Regions from separate parts of the Pseudomonas sp. NPDC089401 genome, predicted to be linked through region 2. Evidence: predicted binding sites of a transcription regulator. Region 2 holds the regulator's gene; each other region holds the start of a gene.

Region 1 (3,272 bases), on a different contig from region 2:
CATCGATGAAGTCGTCGGAGAACACGCCGCCCTTGGTCAGGAACGCACGGCCTTTGTCCAGCTCTTCCAGGGCCTCTTTCAGGCTGCCGCAAACCTGCGGGATGTCCTTGGCCTCTTCTGGCGGCAGGTCATACAGGTTCTTGTCGGCGGCGTCGCCTGGGTGGATCTTGTTCTGGATACCGTCCAGGCCGGCCATCAGCAGGGCCGCGAAGGCCAGGTACGGGTTGGCCGATGGGTCCGGGAAGCGGGCTTCGATACGGCGGGCTTTCGGGCTGCCGACGTAAGGAATACGGATCGAGGCGGAACGGTTGCGCGCCGAGTAGGCCAGCATTACCGGGGCTTCGAAGCCTGGGACCAGACGCTTGTAGGAGTTGGTCGACGGGTTGGTGAAGCCGTTCAGGGCCTTGCCGTGCTTGATGATGCCGCCAATGAAGTACAGGGCGGTGTCGGACAGACCGGCATAGCCTTCGCCGGAGAAGGTGTTCTTGCCTTCTTTCCAGATCGACATGTGCACGTGCATGCCCGAGCCGTTGTCGCCGTAGAGTGGCTTCGGCATGAAGGTGGCGGTGCGGCCGTAGGCGTCGGCAACGTTGTGCACGACGTATTTCAGGGCCTGTACTTCGTCAGCCTTCTTCACCAGGGTGTTGAACTTGACGCCGATTTCGTTCTGGCCGGCAGTCGCCACTTCGTGGTGGTGAACTTCGACGGTCTGACCCATTTCTTCCAGTGCGTTGCACATGGCAGTACGGATTTCGTGGTCGTGGTCGAACGGCGGAACCGGGAAGTAGCCGCCTTTCACGCCTGGACGGTGGCCTTTGTTGCCGCCTTCGACATCAGCGTCGGACATCCACGAGCCTTGCTCGGAGAAGATCTTGAACATCGAGCCGGAGATGTCCGACTTGAACTTCACTTCGTCGAAGATGAAGAACTCTGGCTCCGGGCCGGCGAACACGGTGTCACCGATGCCGGTGCTCTTCAGGTACTCTTCGGCGCGCTTGGCGATCGCACGTGGGTCGCGATCGTAGCCTTGCATGCTCGACGGGTCGACGATGTCGCAGGTGATGATCAGGGTCGGTTCTTCGGTGAACGGGTCCAGGACAGCAGTCTCGTCGACTGGCATCAGGATCATGTCGGAAGCTTCGATGCCTTTCCAGCCAGCGATGGAGGAGCCGTCGAACATCTTGCCGACTTCGAAGAAGTCTTCGTCCAGGCCATCACGCGCCGGCATGGTCACGTGATGCTGTACGCCCTTGGTGTCCGTGAAACGCAGATCAATCCACTTGACGTCATGATCTTTGATGAGTTGAACCGACTTCGACATGTTGTCCTCCGGAGGGTCTAGAGCGCGGTAGGCCGCTGCTCTGGAAAAAGGGTGTTGCCGGGCGCGGATAGTCGGCCAAGCTTACCTGCCTCACAAGGGAGCAAATTGCATGCCAGTGCCCGAAAATGGCGAGGCCGGGATAAAAGGGGGCGTTTGCGGGCATTTGCCGGGGTGGCGGGGCAAAAAGATGCACTCTTAGGAGGCAGGAATCGAGTTTAGAGCACCAAATGGGTGCACGGCTTGAAGAGTGTGCCTTCTTGGAGGGCCTCTTCGCGGGTAAACCCGCCCCTGCAGGGGATCGCGGTTCCTGTGGGAGCGGGTTTACCCGCGAAAGGGCCGGCACTGGCGGCGCAAAACCCTGGTCCTGCATTTATCTCGAACCTTCTGATCAAAAGTTGCTCAAATCCTGAGCAATTTCCGCTATAATTCGCGCCCCTCATTTTCGGCAGGCCCTGCGCGCGCTGTTAAACCAATGAAACTTATCGTCAAAGTCTTCCCAGAGATCACCATCAAGAGCCGGCCGGTGCGCAAGCGCTTCATCCGCCAGCTCGGCAAGAACATCCGCAACGTGCTCAAGGACCTCGATCCAGAGCTCGCGGTCGATGGTGTCTGGGACAATCTCGAGGTGGTCACCCGCGTCGAGGACGAGAAGGTCCAGCGCGAGATGATCGAGCGCCTCACCTGCACCCCGGGCATCACCCACTTCCTGCAGGTCGAGGAATACCCGCTGGGCGACTTCGACGACATCGTCGCCAAGTGCAAGCAGCACTACGGCCACCTGCTGGCCGGCAAGCGTTTCTCGGTGCGCTGCAAGCGTGGCGGCCACCACGACTTCACCTCGATGGACGTCGACCGCTACGTCGGCAGCCAGCTGCGCCAGCAGTGCGGCGCCGCCGGCATCGACCTGAAGACGCCTGAAGTGGTGGTGCGCATGGAAATCCGCAACCAGCGCCTGTACGTGATCCACAACCAGCACAACGGCATCGGCGGCTACCCACTGGGCGCCCTGGAACAGACCCTGGTGCTGATGTCCGGTGGCTTCGACTCCACCGTGGCCGCCTACCAGATGATGCGCCGCGGCCTGATGACCCACTTCTGCTTCTTCAACCTCGGCGGCCGTGCCCACGAGCTGGGCGTGATGGAAGTGGCCCACTACCTGTGGAAGAAGTACGGCAGCAGCCAGCGCGTGCTGTTCATCAGCGTGCCGTTCGAGGAAGTGGTCGGCGAGATCCTCAACAAGGTCGACAACAGCTACATGGGCGTGACCCTCAAACGCATGATGCTGCGCGGCGCCGCGCACATGGCCGACCGCCTGCAGATCGAGGCGCTGGTCACCGGCGAGGCGATCTCCCAGGTCTCCAGCCAGACCCTGCCGAACCTGTCGATCATCGACTCGGCCACCGACAAGCTGGTGTTGCGCCCGTTGCTGGCGAGCCACAAGCAGGACATCATCGACCAGGCCACCGAAATCGGCACCGCCGACTTCGCCAAGCACATGCCCGAATACTGCGGCGTGATCTCGGTGAACCCGACCACCCATGCCAAGCGCCACCGCATGGAGCACGAAGAAAAGCAGTTCGACATGGCCGTGCTGGAGCGTGCCCTGGAGCGCGCCAAGTTCATCTCCATCGATCATGTGATCGACGAGCTGGGCAAGGACATCGAAATCGAGGAAGTGGCCGAGGCACTGCCGGGCCAGATCGTCATCGACATTCGTCACCCCGACGCCCAGGAAGACCAACCTCTGGCCCTGGACGGCATCGAAGTCCAGGCCATGCCGTTCTATGCCATCAACAGCAAGTTCAAGCATCTGGACCCTACGCGCCAGTACTTGCTGTATTGCGACAAAGGTGTGATGAGCCGCTTGCACGCACACCACCTGCTCAGTGAGGGACATGCCAATGTGCGTGTTTATCGTCCGACATAAGACGCCAGGGCTGTATGGCGGCAG
Region 2 (3,272 bases):
CTTCTACATGATCGTCGGCCTGGTCCAGGCCGATCAGGGCCGCGTGCTGATCGACAACCTCGATGTCAGCCACCAGCCCATGCACGGTCGCGCCCGCGCCGGTATCGGCTACCTGCCGCAGGAAGCCTCGATCTTCCGCAAGCTGTCGGTGGCCGACAACATCATGGCCATCCTCGAGACCCGCAAGGACATCGACCGCGAAGGCCGGCGCAAGGAGCTGGAAAGCCTGCTGCAGGAGTTCCACATCAGCCACATCCGCGACAACCTCGGCATGAGCCTGTCCGGCGGCGAAAGACGCCGCGTGGAGATCGCCCGCGCCCTGGCGACCGCGCCCAAGTTCATCCTGCTGGACGAACCCTTTGCCGGTGTCGACCCGATTTCCGTGGGCGACATCAAGCAGATCATCCACCACCTCAAGGCCAAGGGCATCGGCGTGCTGATCACCGACCACAACGTCCGCGAGACCCTGGATATCTGCGAAACCGCCTACATCGTCAACGATGGCCAGCTGATCGCCGAAGGCGATTCCGAAACCATCCTGGCCAACGAACTGGTAAAAGAGGTTTACCTGGGCCACGAGTTCCGACTCTGACCCCGGGCCGCCTGGAGCACTGGCAAACGCTTCCCTTCGGGGCTTTAGTTGCTACAGTGCTCTAGGCAAACGCTACAATTTAAGGCATAAAACTTGCTTGAATTTGGCGCCCCGGCGCCCTCGTGTAGTGGATGGCGCATGCGCGCCGGCGAACAAGGTATTAAGCCCCAGCCATGAAACCATCGCTCGTCCTAAAAATGGGCCAGCAACTGACGATGACCCCGCAGTTGCAACAGGCCATCCGCCTACTTCAGCTCTCCACCCTGGACCTTCAACAGGAAATCCAGGAAGCGCTGGAGTCCAATCCGATGCTCGAACGTCAGGAAGACGGCGACGACTTCGACAACAGCGACCCGATGGCGGACAACGCCGAGAACAAGCCGGTCGCCGAAGTCCAGGACACCAGCTTCCAGGAAAGCACCGCCAGTGCCGAGAACCTGGAAGACGGTGAGTGGAACGAGCGAATCCCCAACGAGCTGCCGGTCGACACCGCCTGGGAAGACATCTACCAGACCAGCGCCAGCAGCCTGCCAAGCAACGATGACGACGAGTGGGACTTCACCACCCGTACCTCGGCCGGCGAAAGCCTGCAGAGCCACCTGCTCTGGCAGCTCAACCTGGCGCCGATGTCCGACACCGATCGCCTGATCGCCGTTACCCTGATCGACAGCATCAACGGCCAGGGCTACCTGGAAGACAGCCTCGAGGAAATCTGCGCCGGCTTCGATCCGGAGCTGGACATCGAGCTCGACGAGGTCGAGGCCGTGCTGCACCGCATCCAGCAGTTCGAGCCGGCCGGCGTCGGCGCTCGTACCCTGGGCGAATGCCTGCTGCTGCAGTTGCGCCAACTGCCTGCCGACATCCCGTGGATGAGCGAGGCGCAGCGCCTGGTCACCGACTTCATCGACCTGCTCGGCAGCCGCGACTACAGCCAGCTGATGCGCCGCATGAAGCTCAAGGAAGACGAGCTGCGCCAGGTCATCGAACTGGTGCAGAGCCTCAACCCGCGCCCAGGTTCGCAGATCGAGTCGAGCGAACCGGAATACGTGGTGCCGGACGTGATCGTGCGCAAGGACAGCGAGCGCTGGCTGGTCGAACTCAACCAGGAAGCGATCCCGCGCCTGCGGGTCAACCCGCAGTACGCCGGCTTCGTCCGCCGCGCCGACACCAGTGCCGACAACACCTTCATGCGCAACCAGCTGCAGGAAGCGCGCTGGTTCATCAAGAGCCTGCAAAGCCGCAACGAGACGCTGATGAAGGTCGCCACGCAGATCGTCGAACACCAGCGCGGCTTCCTCGACCACGGCGACGAGGCGATGAAGCCCCTGGTGCTGCACGACATCGCCGAAGCGGTGGGCATGCACGAGTCGACCATTTCGCGGGTCACCACGCAGAAATACATGCACACCCCGCGTGGCATCTACGAACTGAAATACTTTTTCTCCAGCCACGTCAGCACCGCCGAAGGCGGAGAGTGCTCGTCCACGGCGATCCGCGCGATCATCAAGAAACTGGTTGCGGCGGAAAATCAGAAAAAGCCATTGAGTGACAGCAAGATCGCTGGTTTACTGGAGGCACAAGGCATCCAGGTAGCCCGTCGCACCGTCGCCAAGTACCGCGAGTCCCTCGGCATCGCACCGTCGAGCGAGCGCAAGCGACTGATGTAGCCCCTGGATGTGCCACAGCGTTTGTGGGGCAGGTGCAACACCTGCCTCTTTATGCACGGGCAACAAAGGAGAAGCTGTATGCAAGTCAATATCAGTGGACAGCATGTAGAAGTCACCCAGCCACTGCGCGATTACGTGCTTGAAAAGCTCGCCCGCGTGGAAAGTCACTTCGACAAGATCACCAACGTGCAGGTCATCATGAAAGTCGAGAAGCTGCAGCAGAAGGTCGAAGCGACCCTGCAGATTCCAGGCGGTGAAGTGGTAGCCAATGCGGAACACGAAGACATGTATGCAGCGATCGACGCCTTGGCCGACAAGCTCGACCGCCAACTGAAAAAACACAAGGAAAAACAGCAAAGCCTGCTGCAAGGTGCAGCCGCCCGCTGACCCCTCTCATCCATGATCCGACTTGAAACCATCCTGACCCCCGGCCGTTCCCTGGTGAACGTGCCGGGCGGCAGCAAGAAGCGCGCCCTGGAAAAGGTCGCCACCCTGATTGCCGAACAAGTGCCCGAGCTTGAGATGCAAGACGTCTTCGAAAAGCTCATCGCCCGCGAAAAACTGGGTTCGACCGGTTTCGGCAATGGCATCGCCATTCCCCACTGCCGGCTCGAAGGCTGCGCCGCCCCGGTAAGCGCCCTGTTGCACCTGGATGCCCCGATCGACTACGACGCCATCGATGGCGCCCCGGTCGACCTGCTGTTCGTCCTCCTGGTGCCAGAAGCCGCCACCGATGCCCACCTTGAACTGCTGCGCCAGATCGCCAGCATGCTCGATCGCAAGGAGGTTCGTGATCGCCTGCGTGCCGCCGTAAGCAGCGAGGCCCTCTACCAGGTTGTCCTGGACGCACAGAACGAGCACTGAACATGCGCCTGATCATCGTCAGCGGCCGGTCCGGCTCCGGCAAGAGCACCGCCCTCGATGTACTGGAAGACAACGGCTATTACGTCATCGACAACCTGCCGGCCGGGCTGCTGCCGCAGCTGGCGGAAAATGCGCTGATCAATACCGAG
Region 3 (3,272 bases), on a different contig from region 2:
GTCGGTGAACAGCACGATCGGCCGCGGGCGGTCGCGGCTGACCAGCACCACCTGTTCCATCACGTCCCGATCCGCTGATTCGGTATCGATCAGCACCACGTCCGGGCGCACCGTTTCGACGCAGGCCGGCAGGTCGATGGTCAGGTCCGGCGCCTCGATCACTTCGAAACCGGCCTCGCGCAATGCGGCCTTGAGGCGGCCAACCTTCTTCTGGGTATCATCGATCAGCAGGATGCGCAGCATGGCGATGGCCCTCACAGACCGGTACGGGCGTTGGGCAATTCGCCCAGGGCATGTAGGCGGAAGCTGCGGGCGTAGCCGTGGGGGTCGCTGCCGTCCCAGCAGCTGCCATCGATCAGCAGGCTGCTGCGCATGGAGCTGGCCGGGCAGGGCACTGCCACGGCGGCCGCGGCGTCGCGGTACAGCGCCAGTTGCTGCACCTGCTGCGCCACGCCGAGGTAGTCGGGGTCGTCGCGCAGCAGGCCCCAGCGGCGGAACTGGGTCATGAACCACATGCCGTCGGACAGGTAGGGCAGGTTGGCACGGCCCTGGTCGAACAGGCGCAGGCCGTGGCGGTCGTGCCAGTGGTGGCTGAGGCCGTCCTGGTAATCGCCGAGCAGGCGTGGTTCGACGTTTTCCACCGGCGTGTCCAGGTAGGCGCTGCCGCTCAGCAACTGCGCGGTGCTGCGGCGGTTCTCCGGGCTCTGTTCGATGAAACGGCTGGCGGCGAGGACCGCCTTGATCAAGGCGCGGGCACTGTTGGGGTAATGCTCGACGAAGGCGCGGGCACTGGCCAGGACCTTTTCCGGGTGATCCGGCCAGATCGACTGGCTGGTTGCCAGGGTGAAACCCTGGCCCTGGGCCACGGCCGCGGCGGACCAGGGCTCACCGGCGCAGAAGCCGTCGATGCGCCCGGCCTGGATATGCGCGGCCATCTGCGCCGGTGGCACCACCACGCTGTTGACGTCATGCAAGGGATGGATGCCTTGGCTGGCCAGCCAGTAATACAGCCACATGGCGTGGGTGCCGGTGGGGAAGGTCTGGGCGAAGGTCAGCCGTGCGCCATGCTGGTGCACCCGCTGGGCCAGTGCCTCAGGGCTGGTCACGCCCAGGCGCTGCAGGGCCGGCGAGAGGTTGATGGCCTGGGCGTTCTGGTTCAGCCCCATGAGTACCGCCATGGGGCTGGCCGGCACGCCGCCGATGCCCAGGTGCACGGCATAGACCAGGCCGTACAGGCAATGGGCGGCATCCAGCTCGCCGCTGGCCAGCTTGTCGCGCAGGCCGGCCCACGAGCCTTGGCGCTTGAGGTTGAGGGTCAGGCCATGTTGCTGGGCGAAGCCCTGGGTGGCGGCGACCACCACCGAGGCGCAGTCGGTCAGGGCCATGAAGCCGATGTCGAGGCTGGGTTTTTCCGGCGCGTCGCTGCCGTTGACCCAGGCTAGGGGTGTTGTGTTCACAAAGGTCCTCGCCCTTACTGGATAGGCTGCTTGCAGGCGATGTAGCAACCCATGTGCCAAGCCCCTGTCATGCCGGGCCCTCGCTGGCTATAATCGCAGCCTCACTCTCCCCCCGAGCCTTGCCCGCCCATGTATACCCTGGCCCGCCAGCTGCTGTTCAAGCTTTCTCCGGAAACCTCCCATGACCTGTCCCTGGACCTGATCGGCGCCGGTGGCCGCCTCGGGCTCAACGGCGTGCTGTGCAAGCAGCCGGCGGCGTTGCCGGTGACGGTGATGGGCTTGAACTTCGCCAACCCGGTCGGCCTGGCCGCAGGCCTGGACAAGAACGGCGCGGCCATCGACGGCTTCGCCCAGCTGGGCTTTGGTTTCGTCGAGATCGGCACCGTGACCCCGCGCCCGCAGCCGGGCAACCCCAAGCCTCGGCTGTTCCGCCTGCCAGAGGCGACGGCGATCATCAACCGCATGGGCTTCAACAACCTGGGGGTCGATAATCTGCTCGAGCGTGTGCGCGCCTCGCGCTACGACGGCGTGCTGGGCATCAACATCGGCAAGAACTTCGACACCCCGGTCGAGCGTGCGGTCGACGACTACCTGATCTGCCTGAACAAGGTCTATGGTGACGCCAGCTACATCACCGTCAACGTCAGCTCGCCGAACACCCCGGGCCTGCGCAGCCTGCAGTTCGGCGATTCGCTCAAGCAGCTGCTCGATGCCCTGGCCGAGCGGCGCGAGCAGTTGGCCGGCGAGCACGGCAAGCGCGTGCCGCTGGCGATCAAGATCGCCCCGGACATGAGCGACGAAGAAACCGCGCTGGTGGCCTCGGCGCTGATGCAGTCGGGCATGGATGCGGTGATCGCCACGAACACCACACTGGGCCGGGAAGGTGTCGAAGGGCTGCCGCATGGGGGCGAGGCAGGCGGCCTGTCGGGCGCGCCGGTGCTGGAGAAGAGCACCCATATCGTCAAGGTGCTGGCCGGCGAGCTGGGTGGCAAGCTGCCGATCATCGCGGCGGGTGGCATTACCGAAGGCCGGCATGCGGCCGAGAAGATTGCCGCGGGTGCGAGCCTGGTGCAGATCTATTCGGGCTTCATCTATAAAGGGCCGGCGCTGATTCGCGAAGCGGTGGATGCCATTGCCGCGATGCCGCGCTGACCTGGCAGAGCCTCTTCGCGGGTAAACCCGCTCCCACAGGGGGAGGGTTGCCTTGAGGCTGGCGCTGTACCTGTGGGAGCGGGTTTACCCGCGAAGAGTCCAGCATTGATGTAGGATCGGGCCCATAAAAAAGGGCCCCATCAAGGGGCCCCTGGGCCGTAGCCCGCCGCCCGGATAGGGCGCGCATGGTGACTCGAATTCAGTGTCCTCGTTCAGCCAACGGCGTGATTTTCGTTGAGTCTATGGATGCCAGCGGTGCCAGTCATGCCGTCCCAGTTATCACCGCGACCTTCGCGCCAGCCGTTGATCCAGGCTTGGCGAACAGAAGGAAGATTGAAAGGGCAAAGTTCGCGGGATTTGCCGGTGACCCCGTATTGGTAGCCACGTGAATATGCTCTTTCCAACGGATCACGCTTTAGTCTTCTCATAGGGTGTTGCCCTCACTTGTTGACTGTAATGTCCCGTCGGCCTCTCCGAGGCCGGGCAGAGTCTTTCTGCCGGTTTTGCGCTCGCTGCCGGCGTGGCGAGCTGGAAGTGCCGCCTCGTTGCGAAGCGGCCTGAGACCAGTTCTAACGAATGCAGGTCACGGTGTGAATGATCGATTTGTCATAAGCACGTAACCTTTCCAAGGGTGAGGGGATAAGTAAATAAATGCGACTCAAC

What was found. Region 2 encodes sigma-54, which starts transcription at its own class of promoters, with help from an activator protein. Its sites were predicted from a motif close to ANTGGCATNNANNTTGCTNT; they were not measured.
Region 1: glnA (type I glutamate--ammonia ligase) is a predicted target of sigma-54. The motif match lies at 1,419-1,438, and genes of this name have one in related genera.
Region 3: ACIP21_RS01965 (CmpA/NrtA family ABC transporter substrate-binding protein) is a predicted target of sigma-54. The motif match lies at 1,499-1,518, and genes of this name have one in related genera.

The regions. Positions count from the first base shown of each region.
Region 1 covers NZ_JBIVIA010000004.1:311,154-314,425, reverse strand. Annotated here, with positions in the region: gene glnA (type I glutamate--ammonia ligase) at 1-1,321, opposite strand, end outside; gene thiI (tRNA uracil 4-sulfurtransferase ThiI) at 1,794-3,248, shown strand.
Region 2 covers NZ_JBIVIA010000007.1:199,238-202,509, forward strand. Annotated here, with positions in the region: gene lptB (LPS export ABC transporter ATP-binding protein) at 1-592, shown strand, start outside; gene ACIP21_RS17555 (RNA polymerase factor sigma-54) at 766-2,259, shown strand; gene hpf (ribosome hibernation-promoting factor, HPF/YfiA family) at 2,338-2,646, shown strand; gene ptsN (PTS IIA-like nitrogen regulatory protein PtsN) at 2,659-3,123, shown strand; gene rapZ (RNase adapter RapZ) at 3,126-3,272, shown strand, end outside.
Region 3 covers NZ_JBIVIA010000001.1:417,336-420,607, forward strand. Annotated here, with positions in the region: gene ACIP21_RS01960 (ANTAR domain-containing response regulator) at 1-243, opposite strand, end outside; gene ACIP21_RS01965 (CmpA/NrtA family ABC transporter substrate-binding protein) at 255-1,457, opposite strand; gene ACIP21_RS01970 (quinone-dependent dihydroorotate dehydrogenase) at 1,587-2,609, shown strand; gene rmf (ribosome modulation factor) at 2,822-3,037, opposite strand.